Streptomyces noursei ATCC 11455: one gene and its partner. The protein of the gene in region 1 interacts with the protein of each later gene in a pairwise test. Links are inferred from orthologs where the notes say so. Each region holds a gene or a part of one and is shown in the gene's direction. Other genes may lie near its edges.

Region 1 (7,117 bases):
AATCCAGGAACATCAGACGGTCCTCGGCGCGCTCGGTCGCCCAGGTGGCCGCGAGCAGCGCCAGGCCGGCCCGCGGATCGCGGCGCCGCAGCGACGTCAGCAGCGCGACCCGCTCCGCGAACAGCCCCTCCTCCCACAGCCGCCGGACCGCCTCGGGGGCGTCGGCGCCCGGCAGCGACAGCGGCCCGCCGATGCCGCGGAGGGCGAACCTCCAGTCGTCGTTGAGCCGGGCCAGCCACAGGCCGCGGGGGCCCGCCAGGGCGAGCGCGGCGGGCCGTAGGTCGGTGCGGGACCGGGCGGCGTCCAGCAGTGCGGGCAGCAGTGCCTCGGGGGCGCGGTAACCGCGTCCGTCGGCGGCGGCCAGCCACTGGGGCAGCAGCTCGGTGAGGTCGGGATCGGTGCCGCGCCGGCTGCCGGAGCCGGGGGCGCGGTCGGCGAGCAGCAGCGCGAGCCGGCGCCGGGCGGCCGGCGGCAGCGGGGGCCGCGGATCGGCGGGGGCCGGGGCGGGCCGCTCGGCGGCCGGGGCGGGGCGGAGTGCGGAGCGCCGCCGCACGGTGCCGAGCGCCGCCGCGTCCAGCAGCGCCGCCGCGGGGGTCTGCCCCTCCCGCACGGCCACCGGCGGGGTGCGCCGCTCGGCACCGAGGAGCGCGGCGCTCACCAGGTCGGGCCAGGCGCCGGGGGCGGCCACGGTGGGGATGGTCGTGCTGGGGGTGGGGGATGGGGTGGGTGTGGTCGGCATGCCCTGCCTCCGGATGAGGGTGGTGCACGGGTGAGGGGGCCTCGCGCGGCTGCGGGCCGGGCGGTGGGTCACGGGGACAGCGACACCGGTGCGGGGTCCCAGACCGTCAGCGGCAGGAAACCCCGGTGGCCGCATTCGCCGAAGACCGTGACCGGCGCGCCGCCCGATACGGCCGCCAGCTGCCACAGGGCCGGACGGCCCAGGCAACGCGGATCCAGCGGGAGGGCGGACTCGCCGTCGGCGTCGGCCAGTTGCCAGCCGCCGCCCGCGCCGCCCGGTATCGGCGTGACATCGGCCAGGACCACCGGCCAGGCGTCGAGCCAGGGGTCGTCGCGCAGCGCATGGCCGTACGCGGCCAGCGCGGCGTCGATGCCGCAACCGGTCGGGACCGGCCCCGGGGTCGCGGGGGCGTGCCGCTCACCGAGGGCGACGCGCAGCGGCCGGGCGCCCGGGTAGTAGGCCAGGTCGGCGTCGAGCAGCAGGCCGGGCGGGAGCGACACCTCCAGGGGGCGGTGGGCGCCGCCGAAGGAGCGGTGCAGCGCCATCCGGCCGGTCCGCTCGCCGCGCAGGAAGATCCGGCGGGTGGTCAACGGGCCCTCGGCGCCGTCCTGTTGGGCGAGGACCAGCCAGCGGTCCCGGATCGTCACCGTCTCCGGGTCGGACCGGACGTCCGCGGCGTCCGTGGTCAGTCCGACCCGGGCGCGGACCGTCGCCGCGAGCGGGGGCGGGAGCCGGTCGATGCCCAGGAAACCCTGGTCGAGGAGGTGCAGCAGGGCGCACTCCTCCAGCAGGCGGGACGGCCAGTCGGGGCCGGAGGTCGCGATCGCGCCCAACTCCCTCACCCGCGAGGCGAGTCCGGGCGCCTGGGCGTCCACCATGCGGGCGGCGGTCTCCTCCCAGGAACCCCGCCCGCCACCGGGGTCGTCCGCGCCGGTGCGGGCGGCGGCCCCGGCGGCTGGGCCGGCCGCCGCGAGGCCCGAGTGCAGCAGATCCTCCAGGCGCTGCTCCAACTCCGTTGCGCCGGCGGCGATCCGCTGCATCCGGCGGGCCGCCCGCCGCCGGGCCGCCTCCGGATCCGCGGGCGCGCGGGAGGCCGCGCCCGGGCCGTCGGCCTCGGAACCGCCGGCTCCTGGACCGCCGGCCCCCGCGCCGTCCGGCGGGCGGTCGGACCGCTCCCGGCGCGCCGCCAGCCACCCGGCCGCCCACGGCGGCGGCTCCCCGCCCGCGGCCGGACCGTCCCCCGGCCGCGCCGGCTCCCCGGCCTCGCCCCCGGCCCACCGCAGCAACAGCCCCAGCGCGTGCTTGCACGGGAACTTCCTGCTCGGGCAACTGCACTGGAACGCCGGCCCGTCGAGATCCACGACCGTGCCGTACCGCGCGCCGTCGCCGCCCTCGCACATCCCCCATACCGCGCCCCCGCCCGCGCCCGTCCCCGACCACCGGCCGGCCGCGGCGAGCCGCTCGCCCGCCGCCCGCGACGCCTCGTCCGGCGCCAGCGCGAACACCCGGTCCCTCGTCCAACGCTCCCCGTGCGGACTCATCCGACCCCCTGCGGACTCCCGTCGAACCCCTGCCGTCGAACCCCTGCGGATTCACTGTCTCCGACGCTACGACGCGGCACTGACAATCGCCCTCGCCCGTCGGCAACTCCGCAGGTCAGCAACGATTTTCGAGGGCGTTGTCAGTGGTCTGGTGCAGGCTGGGAACCGCAAGTCGCCGGCGGGATCCGCGCGGGGCGCCGGCCGCACATCGCGCGACGAGGGGGAAGCATGTCCGAGAACGGCATCACCACAGCGGGTGGGGCGCACGGCGGGTCCGGGGAGGCACTGCGACCGCACGCCGAAGTCGCCTTCGCGCACGAGCTGGCGGCGCTCGCCGCGGCCGACGACCGGCCCCGGCCGGAGCGCTGGCGGCTCTCGCCCTGGGCGGTCGCGACGTATCTGCTCGGCGGCACGCTCGCCGACGGCACGGTCATCACGCCCAAGTACGTCGGCCCGCGGCGGATCGTCGAAGTCGCGGTGACGACCCTCGCCACCGATCGCGCGCTGCTGCTGCTCGGCGTGCCCGGCACCGCCAAGACCTGGGTGTCGGAGCACCTGGCGGCGGCGGTCAGCGGCGACTCCACCCTGCTGGTGCAGGGCACCGCCGGCACCCCCGAGGAGGCGATCCGCTACGGCTGGAACTACGCCCGGTTGCTCGCCCAGGGCCCCAGCGCCGACGCCCTGGTGCCCGGCCCCGTCATGCGGGCGATGGCACAGGGGATGACCGCGCGGGTCGAGGAGCTGACCCGGATCCCGGCCGACGTCCAGGACACCCTCATCACCCTCCTGTCGGAGAAGACCCTGCCGATACCGGAGTTGGGGCAGGAGGTCCAGGCCGTCCACGGCTTCAACCTGATCGCCACGGCCAACGACCGCGACCGCGGCGTCAACGACCTCTCCAGCGCGCTGCGCCGCCGCTTCAACACCGTCGTCCTGCCGCTGCCCGCCACCCCGGAGGACGAGGTGGACATCGTCGCGCGGCGCGTCGCACAGATCGGGAGTTCGCTCCGACTCCCGCCCGCGCCCCAGGGGATGGACGAGATCCGCCGCGTGGTGACGGTCTTCCGCGAGCTGCGGGACGGCGTCACGACCGACGGCCGCACCAAGCTCAAGTCGCCGTCCGGGACGCTCTCCACGGCCGAGGCCATCTCGGTCGTCACCAGCGGCCTGGCACTGGCCACCCACTTCGGGGACGGCGTGCTGCGCCCCGGGGACGTGGCCGCCGGCATCCTCGGCGCGGTGGTCCGCGATCCGGCCGCGGACCGCGTCGTCTGGCAGGAGTACCTGGAGACCGTGGTGCGCGAGCGGGACGGCTGGAAGGACTTCTACCGCGCCTGCCGGGAGGTGGGCGCATGACCGGCGGAAGCGGGACCGGGCCGGTGCTGCTCGGGGTGCGGCACCACGGCCCGGGTTCGGCGCGGGCGGTGCGGGCCGCACTGGAGCAGTGCGCACCCCGCGCGGTGCTGATCGAGGGGCCGCCGGAGGCGGACGCGCTGGCGCCGCTCGCCGCCCACCCGGAGATGCGGCCACCGGTCGCCCTGCTCGCCCACGCCGTGGACGACCCCGGCCGCGCGGCGTTCTGGCCGCTGGCCGCCTTCTCCCCCGAGTGGGTGGCGCTGCGCTGGGCCCTGGAGCACGACGTTCCGGTGCGCTTCATCGACCTTCCGGCGGCACATTCACTGGCCATGGCGGACGGGGAACCGGAGACCGACGAACGGCCGGAACGAGGAGGAGGGTCCGCGCCCGGCACGGGAACGGGCGAGGGAACGGGGGAGCGGGGGGCGCCGGCGTCGGCCGCCGCCATGCGGCTGGACCCCCTCCGGGTACTCGCCGGGACCGCCGGCCACGACGACCCCGAGCGCTGGTGGGAGGACGTGGTCGAGCACCGCGGCCCGGGGGGTGCCGGCCGGCCATGGGGGTCCCCCCGCGCGAGGGGAGCCGGGGGCGGGGGAGGCGCCGACGGCGGGGGAGGACCCGAGGCGGACGCGCTGGCTCCGTTCGTCGCGCTCGCCGAGGCCATGGCGGCACTGCGCGCGGCCCACGGCAACGACGGATCCGACCGCGACGCGGTCCGGGAGGCCCATATGCGGCTCCGACTGCGCGCCGCGCGGCGGGAGTTCGGCGACCCGGTGGCCGTGGTCTGCGGGGCCTGGCACGTCCCCGCACTGGCCCCCGCCGCCGCCCGCCCCGGCTCCGGCGGGAGCCCCGCCCCGCCCACGGTGGCCGCCGACCGACAGCTCCTCAAGGGCCTGCCGAAGGTGAAGACGGCGCTGACCTGGGTGCCGTGGACTCACCGGCGGCTGGCCCGGCGCAGCGGCTACGGCGCCGGCATCACCTCCCCCGGGTGGTACGGCCACCTCTTCGAGGTCCCCGACCGCCCCGTGGAGCGCTGGCTGACCAAGGCCGCCCGACTGCTCCGCGAGGAGGACCACGCCGTCTCGTCGGCGCACGTCATCGAGGCGGTGCGGCTCGCCGAAGGGCTCGCCGCGATCCGCGGTCGTCCGCTCGCCGGCCTCGCCGAACTCGACGACGCGGTCCGGGCCGTCATGGCCGACGGCTCCGACGTGCCCGCCGCGCTGATCCGCGACCGGCTGGTGGTCGGCGAGGTGCTGGGCCAGGTGCCCGAGGACGCCCCGGCCGTCCCGCTCCAACGGGACCTCGCCCGCTGCCAGCGGACGCTGCGCCTCAAGCCCGAGGCGGCCGAGCGGGAGCTGGAACTGGACCTCCGCAAGGAGACCGACGCCGGCCGCAGCGGCCTGCTGCACCGGCTGCGGCTGCTCGGCGTCCCCTGGGGCGAGCCCGCCCGCTCCCGGGGCAGCACCGGCACCTTCCGGGAGACCTGGCGGCTGCGCTGGGAGCCGGAGTTGTCCGTGCGGGTCGCGGAGGCCGGCGTCTGGGGCACCACGGTGCTCACCGCGGCCACCGCCAAGGCCGCCTCGGACGCCGCGGAGGCCACCGTCCTCGCCGAGGTCACCGCCCTCGCCGAGCGCTGCCTGCTCGCCGGGCTGCCCGACGCCCTGCCGGTGGTGATGCGGGCGCTGGCCGACCGCGCCGCCCTCGACGCGGACGTCGGCCACCTCGCCCAGGCCCTGCCCGCCCTGGTCCGCGCGGTGCGCTACGGGGACGTCCGCGGCACCGACGCCGGCGCGCTCCGCGCGGTGGCGCTGGGCCTGGCCGGCCGGATCTTCGTCGGGCTGCCCCCGGCCTGCGCGGGCCTGGACGCCGACGGCGCGGCGGAGCTGCGCGGCCACCTCGACGCCACCCACCGGGCCGTCGGACTCCTCGGGCAGGTCGCGAAGGAGACCGGGGCACCGGACCGGGCGACCGCCGAGCCGTCCGCCCCGCCCCTGCGGGAGCGCTGGGCGGCGGTCCTCCGGACGCTCGCCGAACGGGACACCGCCCCCGGCCTGCTCCGCGGGCGGGCCGCCCGGCTGCTGCTGGACGACGGACGGTTGCCCGGCGACGGCGCGGAGCGGCTGATGGGGCTCGCCCTCTCGCCCGGCACCCCGCCCGCCGACGCCGCCGGATGGGTCGAGGGCTTCGTGGGCGGCCCGGACGGCGGCCTGCTGCTGGTCCACGACGAACGGCTGCTGGCACTGGTGGACGGCTGGCTGACGCGGGTACCGGACGCCGCGTTCGTCGACGTCCTGCCGCTGCTGCGGCGGACCTTCGGCGGATACGACACCGGGGTGCGGCGCACCCTCGGCGAACTCGTCCGCCGCGGCCCGTCCGGCGGATCCCGCCACCCGGCGGCCGGCCCCGTGGACGCGGCGGCGCCCGGCTTCGGCCCCGGCCTGGACCGCGACCGCGCCGCCGCCGTCCTGCCCACCCTGCGACTCCTGCTGGGCATACCCCAGCGCGGCTACGAGGACGGGGACGGGGACGGGGACGGGGACGGGGACGGGCACGACGAGAACGGGAAGGAGCGGGTCGGGAGCGGGCGGGACGGTACGAGCGGGGGCGCGGACGGCGTGGGGAACGGAGCCGGGACCACGGGGACCGAAGGCACCGCCCCAGTGATCAACAAGCCGACGGGAGTGGGAAGATGACCAGCACGACGGACCGGGACGCGGAGCGGCTGCGCCGCTGGCGACTGGCGCTGGGCGGCGCCGGCGCGGACGGCACCGGCTGCGAACTGCGCGGCAGGGACGCCGCGATGGACGGCGCACTGGAGTCCCTCTACGGGCAGCGACCACACCCGCGGCTGGGCCGCGGACCGCGCGACGGCGGCGGCGCCCGGGCGGCCGGCCTCGGCGCGTCGGCCCCCCAAGTGGCCCGCTGGCTGGGCGACATCCGCAGCTACTTCCCGTCCTCCGTGGTGCGGGTGATGCAGCGTGACGCCATCGACCGGCTCGGGCTGTCCGCGCTGCTGCTGGAGCCGGAGATGCTGGAGGCCGTCGAGGCGGATGTCCACCTGGTGGGAACCCTGCTCTCCCTGAACAAGGTGATGCCGCAGACCACCAGGGAGACCGCGCGGGCGGTCGTCCGCAAGGTCGTCGGAGAGCTGGAGCAGCGGCTGGCGACCCGCACCCGGGCCACGCTCACCGGGGCGCTGGACCGCGCCGCCCGGATCCGCCGCCCGCGGCACCGCGCCATCGACTGGGACCGCACCCTCCGCGCCAACCTCAAGCACTACCTCCCGGAACACCGCACCGTCGTCCCCGAGCGGCTGATCGGATACGGGCGCTCCGCACAGTCGGCGAAGAAGGACGTGGTGCTCTGCATCGACCAGTCCGGGTCGATGGCCGCGTCCGTGGTGTACGCCTCGGTGTTCGGGGCGGTGCTGGCCTCGATGCGGGCCCTCGACACCCGGCTGGTCGTCTTCGACACCGCCGTG
Region 2 (7,022 bases), 2.2 Mb from region 1 along the record:
AGCAGACCGCTGAGCGTCTTGAAGACGGTGTCGAACCCGCTCAGTTTGCGCAGCGCGACCAGCGCCGAGCGATCCGCCGGGTGCTCGTAGGACCGCGACGAGATACCGGGGAACCGCTTGCGGTTCCGGCCCGGTACCTGTGCGCCGCCGTCTGGGCTCTCCGTCATTGGGGCCTCCCCCTGTTCGACTGCGTGTGATTCAGCCTAGAGGACGCCACTGACAGGCGAATGGATGCCCGGGCGTACGCTGGCGAGCGGACCAATGCCCGTCAGGCCCGTACAAAAGGGAGCCACCGCCATGCCGCACGCCAGCCTGCTGCTCGCCGTCGCCGAGACCTCCAAGGACAGCGGCCCCGGCTGGATTCTGCGCACCGTGATCATCGTCGGCGTGCTCGGCGCCGCGCTGCTCGCGTGGATCCTGCTGCGCGGCTACAGCAACGAGGACTGATCCCGGCCCGGGAGGGGCCGGGGCGCCGGCCGGGCCCCTTCGGGCGGAGTCGGCGTGAGCCCGCGGTGACGTGGCGCTTACGATGTGGCGGAAGATTCTGTCCGAACCCCGCCCGGATTGGTCCTGCCAACGATGAGTCTGCACTCTGCCGCACAGTCCCTGGTCTCCCTCGCCGAAGCCGGGCAGAAGGGCGGCCAGCACGAAAGCCTGAGCCCGTACCTCACCGGCGGCAGCGCCCTTTTCATCCTGCTTCTCCTGCTCTGGATCACCACGCGCTTCAACCGCGACCGCTGAGCCCGCGGACCCGGCCCCCGGCACCGCGTCCCGCCAAGTAGGGTCTGCACGCATGGGAGAGCACACAGGGCCCGTGAAGCGGCGGCTGGGCGTGATGGGCGGCACATTCGACCCGATCCATCACGGACACCTGGTCGCCGCCAGCGAGGTGGCCAGCCAGTTCCACCTCGACGAGGTCGTTTTTGTGCCCACGGGGCACCCGTGGCAGAAGAGCCACAAGATGGTGTCACCGGCCGAGGACCGCTATCTGATGACGGTCATCGCGACCGCGTCGAACCCGCAGTTCTCCGTCAGTCGGATCGACATCGACCGCGGCGGCAAGACGTACACCATAGACACGCTGCGTGATCTGCGCGCACAACACTGTGACGCGGATCTGTTCTTCATCACCGGCGCCGACGCCCTCAGCCAGATCCTGACCTGGCACGACGCGGCGGAACTGGTCTCATTGGCCCACTTCATCGGGGTGACCCGGCCCGGCCACGTCCTCGCGGACCCCGGGTTGCCCGAAGGAGCGGTGTCCCTGGTCGAGGTGCCCGCGCTGGCCATCTCCTCGACCGACTGCCGGGCGCGCGTCGCCCAGGGGGATCCGGTCTGGTACCTCGTACCGGACGGTGTGGTGCGCTACATCGACAAAAAGCAGCTGTACCGCGACGACCGCTGACGGGGCAGATGGAAAGGGGCACCGGTGAGCGACCGACACGATCCGTACAGGCCGCAGGACCCATATGCCCAGGACCCGTATGCCCAGCAGCACGGGCAGCCGGGGCAGGGCTACACCTACGACGCGTACGGCCGACCGGTGCACCAGGAGGCGCCGCAGCAGTACGAAGCGCAGCAACCGTACGGGCAGCAGCAGTACGACGCCTACGGGCAGCCGGGCACGCAGTCCCCCTACGACCCCTATGACGCATACGGGGCGCAGGGCGGCCAGGCACCGCCGGCCCCGCAGGCGTACCAGGGGCAGTCGGAGTACTACGACGCCTACGGCCGCCAGCAGGTCCAGCAGCAGACCGGCTACCCGCAGCAGTACGACCCGTATGCCCAGCCCCAGCAGCAGCCCCACCAGGCGGACTGGATCCCGCAGCAGGCCCAGCAGCCGCCGTACGAACAGGACCCCTACGGACAGCAGCAGCCGCACTCCGGGCAGCTGCCGTACGAGCAGACGCCCCGGGGGCGGGCCGATGCGGCGCCGTCGGCCGCCCCCGAGGAGCCGCCCGCGCCCGCCGGTGGCAAGAGCGCGGCGGGCCCCAAGGGCGGGCCGGCCGAGAACTACCACACCGAGCAGTTCGCGTTCATCGAGGAGCCCGACGAGGAATCCGAAGACGTCATCGACTGGCTGAAGTTCACCGAGAGCCGCACCGAGCGGCGCGAGGAGGCCAAGCGGCGCGGCCGCAGCCGGCTGATCGCACTGTCGGTCGTGCTGGCCCTCCTGGTGGCCGGCGGCGTCGGCTACCTGTGGTGGGCGGGGAAGCTGCCGGGCCTGTCCGGCGGGGCCGGCGGCGCCGCGGCCGAGGCCGGCGGGCAGAAGCGCGACGTCCTGGTGGTGAACCTGCGGGACACCAAGACCGGCAACAGCTCCACCGCCCTCCTGGTGGACAACGAGACCACCCACAAGGGCACCACCCTCCTCCTGCCCAACAGCCTCATCGTCACCAAGGACGACGGCACCACCACGACGCTCGGCAAGTCCGTCAAGGACGACGGTACCGACGCGACCCGGGAGGCCCTCAACACCCTCCTGGGCGCCGACCTGAAGGCCAGCTGGCGGCTGGACACGCCCTATCTGGAGAACCTCGTCGAGACGGTCGGCGGGATCACCGTCGACACCGACACCTCCGTCCCCGGTGGCAAGAAGGACGACGCCCCGGCGGTCAAACAGGGCGCCGGCCAGCTCCTCAACGGGCAGGCGGCCGTCGCCTACGCCACCTATCAGGGCCCGGGGGACACCCAGACCAAGCAGCTGGAGCGGTTCGGGCAGGTCATGCAGGCCACCCTGAAGAAGGTCTCCAGCGACGCGGACGGCGCCACCGCCACCGTGAAGGCGCTGCTCCAGATCCTCGACCCGCCGCTCACCGAGGCCCAGCTCGGCACCTCGCTGGCACAGCGGGCCGAGCTGGCGAAGACCGACAAGTACAACACCCAGGTGCTGCCGGTGCAGGCCGACGGGACGATCGGCCAGAGCACCGCGGCAGGCGTCGTGAAGGACATCCTGGGCGGCACGGTCAAGAAGACCGACCCGGGCGCGACCCCCAGGGTCGCGGTCCGCAACGGCACCGGCGACAAGGCCGCCACCGGCAAGGCCCAGGTCGCGCTGCTCAACGGCGGCTACACCTTCGTCGACGGCGGCAGCGGTGGCACCGCGACCGCCTCCCAGGTGACGTACGCGGACGCCCCGCAGCGGGCCAAGGCCGCCGAGGTCGCCAAGACGCTGGGTCTGCCGGCGAGCGCCGTCCAGCAGGGGAAGGTCGCCGCCAACGCCGACATCGCGGTGGTCCTGGGTCAGGACTACAAGGGCTGACCGGGCCGCGGACCGTGGGTCTGACCAGGCAGGATGCCGGTACCTCCCGGTGGGGTGGAAATCCCCGCCGGGAGTGTCGGTGGTCCGTGAGACCCTTGAGGGGTACCTGACCGCCGATCCGGCCGCCCAGGACTGCCGGTGCGCCACTGCTGTGCCGCGCGTCCTGCGTCCCGGCCGGAGCGGCCCCCCCCGACCCGGAAAGCCGCTTGTGACCGCCACGGACCGCTCCATCGAGCTCATCAACGCCGCCGCCCTGGCGGCGGCCGACAAGCTCGCGCACGACATCATCGCGTACGACGTCAGCGACGTCCTCTCGATCACCGACGCCTTCCTGCTGGCCTCCGCGCCCAGCGACCGCCAGGTCAAGGCGATCGTCGACGAGATCGAGGAACGCCTCAACAAGGACCTCGGCGCCAAGCCGGTCCGGCGCGAGGGCGACCGCGAGGCCCGCTGGGTGCTCCTCGACTACGTCGACATCGTCGTCCACGTCCAGCACAGCGAGGAGCGGGTGTTCTACGCCCTGGAGCGCCTGTGGAAGGACTGCCCGGAGATCGACCTCCCCGAGGAGGCCAAGGCCACCCGCGGCAAGGCAGCGGAGCACGCCCGGACCACCGGAGGCGACGCGGACGGAGACCTGCGCTGAACGGCAGCAAAGGTGGTCGGGGCCGCCGTGTCGTCCTGTGGCGGCACGGCCAGACGGCCTGGAATCTTGAGCGCCGCTTCCAGGGCTCGACCGACATCGAGCTGACCGAGACCGGTCTCGCCCAGGCCCGCCGGGCCGCCCGTCTACTGGCCGCGCTGCGGCCGGACGCCATCATCGCGTCCGACCTGCGCCGGGCCATGGCGACGGCGGCCGAGCTGGCCGCTCTGACGCGACTGGACGTCTCCCACGACGCCGCACTGCGGGAGACCTATGCGGGCGCCTGGCAGGGCCTGACGCACGACGAGATCCTCGCCCGGTACGGCGAGGAGTACACCGCGTGGAAGCGCGGTGAGCCGGTGCGCCGCGGTGGCGGCGAACTGGAGACCGAGGTCGCCGACCGGGCCGCCCCGGTCGTCCTGCACCACGCCGACAAGCTGCCCGACGACGGCACACTGGTCGTCGTCAGCCACGGCGGCACCATCCGCACCACCATCGGGCGGCTGCTCGGCCTGGAGGCCCACCACTGGGAGGGCCTGGGCGGTCTGTCGAACTGCTGCTGGTCCGTGCTGGGCGAGGGCGCACGCGGCTGGCGACTGCTGGAGCACAACGCCGGCACCCTGCCGGAGCCGGTGCTCGGCGACGACGACTGAGCCCCCGGAGCGGGGGCGCCCGGACCGGATTTCACATCTGGGCAGGTCGCAGGCTAAAGTTCATCTTGTTCGCGGCGCCGCCGGGGGAAACCCCGGAGGAACGGAACAAGACCCGGGGCTATAGCTCAGTTGGTAGAGCGCCTGCATGGCATGCAGGAGGTCAGGAGTTCAATTCTCCTTAGCTCCACAACCCGGAAGATCCCCACCTCCTCAAGAGGTGGGGATCTTTGCGTTGCGGCCGGATGCGATGCCGCGGCCCGGTCGCACCGGCGCGCGGCCTGACGTCACGCCGGAAGTCCCCCACCGTCTACGGGGCTGTGGGGTACGTCACCCTACGGGGGTGCACGGCTCTTCGCGCCTGGTCCCGCCGCCCTCCCGCCTCCGCCGCCCCCGCCTTCGCCCACGCTGCCGTCCCGGCTCCGCGCGGTCCTCGGAGGCGGGCCGTGGACGGGCGGGCAGTCGAGGAGCCGCCGGCCGCTCGCGGGCGCGCATACTCCGCGCCGGCCCGCACCGGCCGGGAGATCGGGGGGCTCCGCGGCGGGCCCGTCGACGTGCGGTGCCGCCCGTGGGCGCCGCGGAGTTGGGCTGCCGGCATCGGGAACTCCCCGTCATGGCCACGGGGCGGGCCGCGACATGGGGCCTCGCGAACAGCCACCACAAGGGCGTCGTGGACGGGGTCGGGCTGCGGGCGGGCGCGGGTGGGGAGGGCGCCGCGGGGGAGGCGTGGGGGAGGCGTGGGCGTGCCCGGACTGGTGCTGTCGGTCGGGAGGTTGGGGCCGTGGGTGGTCCCGTCGGCAAGCTCGCCTTTCGGGATGTTCTTCCCCGATCGTCGGGCGGCGGAGGACGCGGGCGGGGTGTCAAGAGTGCCGCGGGGGAGTGTTCTCGCGCCGGCCGGCGCGGCGGCGCCCGGTGGGGTGGCCGGGCTGCTCCGTGGGCGGACCTGACCTGGTGGTCGGTCCGTGGCAGAATCGGACGGCGCCGCCAGGGGAGGAGAGATCGCGATGCCCACGTGCATCCATGGGGAGGTCGACGACCTGCTCGGCCCGCCCGCCGCGTGCGCAACCGGGGGCGTGGCTTTCCAGTGCCCTTCGTGCGGTTCCTCCCATGTCGCACAGGTGCTGGGCGACAACGGCGGTGTTTCCTTCGTCTGTACGGCCTGCGGCCACAGTTGGAGCTGATGGATGGGCGCCCACAGCAGGAAGTGCGACTGGTGCGGCAGCGGCACGCCGATCGTCCGCGACATGGAACCGGTCAACGCCGACTACCAGTACTGGTGCGAGGAATGCGCGCGCGCCCTGGTCATAAAGGGCGACCCCATCGAGACCTACCGCGAGCTCGAGGGGGAGCCGATCTACGGCCGGCTGCTCGACGAGCACTGCACGCTGAAACGGTTCTATTCCTTCGCCACGGCCTGAGTTGGGGGTCCCCGGGTGAGACCGGGGCGGTCCCGAATCTCGCCAAGCGGTCATCTTTCGAGCCGTGTTGGGCGATTGCGAGCACTTTCGATCGTTTCCGGTAACCCGGAACTCCCGCGGAACGGCGGGGCGTTCACGCCTCGGAACCGCTGCCGGAACGGCCGACGGCGGGACCGCGACAGCACGCCGGAGGCGGCGGCGCGACGGGGGCGGACATGACGGCGGTCGGCGGCGCACGAGCGACGACGGTGACGATCACGGGGACGACGACGAGGACGACCACGGGCGGCGCGGCCCGGAGGGATCGGGCGGGGACCCTGACCCATCGGGCAGACCCTAGGTCGTGGACGCGGAGTCCGGCGCGGGCGCGGATATCGCGGTGGCCCCGGCCGGTCGACGGAGCCGGGCCGCGGTCAGTGCCAGCAGCGTGAGCCCGGCCAGCGGATAGACCGCGGAGAGCAGCATCTGCCCGGCGTTCTGGTGCAGTTCCTCGTGCTGGTGCCAGCGGTGTGGCACCCACCACAGTGCGAACGAGCAGAACAGCAGCCCCACCACCCCGGTCACCGCCCACCAGCGGCGGGCCGCGGCCCCGGGGCGCCGCAGCGCCTCGGAGCCCAGCAGGATCAGCATCGGGACGCTCCACACCCAGTGGTGCGACCAGGAGATCGGGCTGATCAGCAGGGCGGTGGCCGCGCAGGTCAGGGTCGCCCAGGCGCGCTCGCCGCGCAGCAGTGCCGCGGCGGCCAGCGCCAGCCCGGCGGCGGTCGCCACGGTGGCCAGGACGAGCCAGGCGGTGCCGGGGTCGTGGGTGTGCAGCAGGCGGGCCAGGACGCCGCGGAGCGACTGGTTCGCGGTGATCTCCACCTCGCCGACCCGGTCGGCGGCGAACACGATCTCGGTCCAGAAGCGATGCGAGTCGCGCGGTAGCACGATCGCGGAGAGGAGGGCGGTGGCGCCGAATGTGCCGGTGGCGACGGCGGCCTGCCGGAGCCAGGGGTTCCAGGCGGCGCGCCAGCCGGCGCCGGAGCGCAGCCGTCGGATGGCGTGGACCG

The links. Proteins that work in one complex are often made in the same cells at the same time.
Region 2: the proteins of SNOUR_RS16530 (region 1) and rsfS interact in binary tests that used the Escherichia coli proteins (3 or more experiments, as listed by UniProt). The link is inferred for Streptomyces noursei ATCC 11455 from one-to-one orthologs.

The regions. Positions count from the first base shown.
Region 1 is NZ_CP011533.1:3,972,497-3,979,613, reverse strand. Bases 1,650-4,572 are described here. They hold SNOUR_RS16530 (ATP-binding protein), read left to right. Parts: upstream 1,650-2,508; coding sequence 2,509-3,636; downstream 3,637-4,572. Other genes in these bases: SNOUR_RS16525 (DUF5682 family protein), read left to right, coding at 3,633-4,572; SNOUR_RS16535 (SWIM zinc finger family protein), read right to left, coding at 1,650-2,280. Outside these bases: SNOUR_RS16540 (DUF5691 domain-containing protein), read right to left, coding at 1-739; more of SNOUR_RS16535, read right to left, coding at 808-1,649; more of SNOUR_RS16525, read left to right, coding at 4,573-6,329; SNOUR_RS16520 (VWA domain-containing protein), read left to right, coding at 6,326-7,117.
Region 2 is NZ_CP011533.1:6,192,667-6,199,688, forward strand. Bases 2,360-5,187 are described here. They hold rsfS (ribosome silencing factor), read left to right. Parts: upstream 2,360-3,470; coding sequence 3,471-3,905; downstream 3,906-5,187. Other genes in these bases: SNOUR_RS26245 (LCP family protein), read left to right, coding at 2,360-3,262; SNOUR_RS26255 (histidine phosphatase family protein), read left to right, coding at 3,902-4,555. Also shown: SNOUR_RS26235 (M48 family metallopeptidase), read right to left, coding at 1-167; SNOUR_RS47235 (hypothetical protein), read left to right, coding at 298-447; SNOUR_RS47240 (hypothetical protein), read left to right, coding at 580-741; nadD (nicotinate-nucleotide adenylyltransferase), read left to right, coding at 794-1,405; more of SNOUR_RS26245, read left to right, coding at 1,430-2,359; SNOUR_RS26265 (hypothetical protein), read left to right, coding at 5,737-5,970; SNOUR_RS26270 (glycosyltransferase 87 family protein), read right to left, coding at 6,307-7,022. UniProt on the Escherichia coli protein: Functions as a ribosomal silencing factor. Interacts with ribosomal protein uL14 (rplN), blocking formation of intersubunit bridge B8.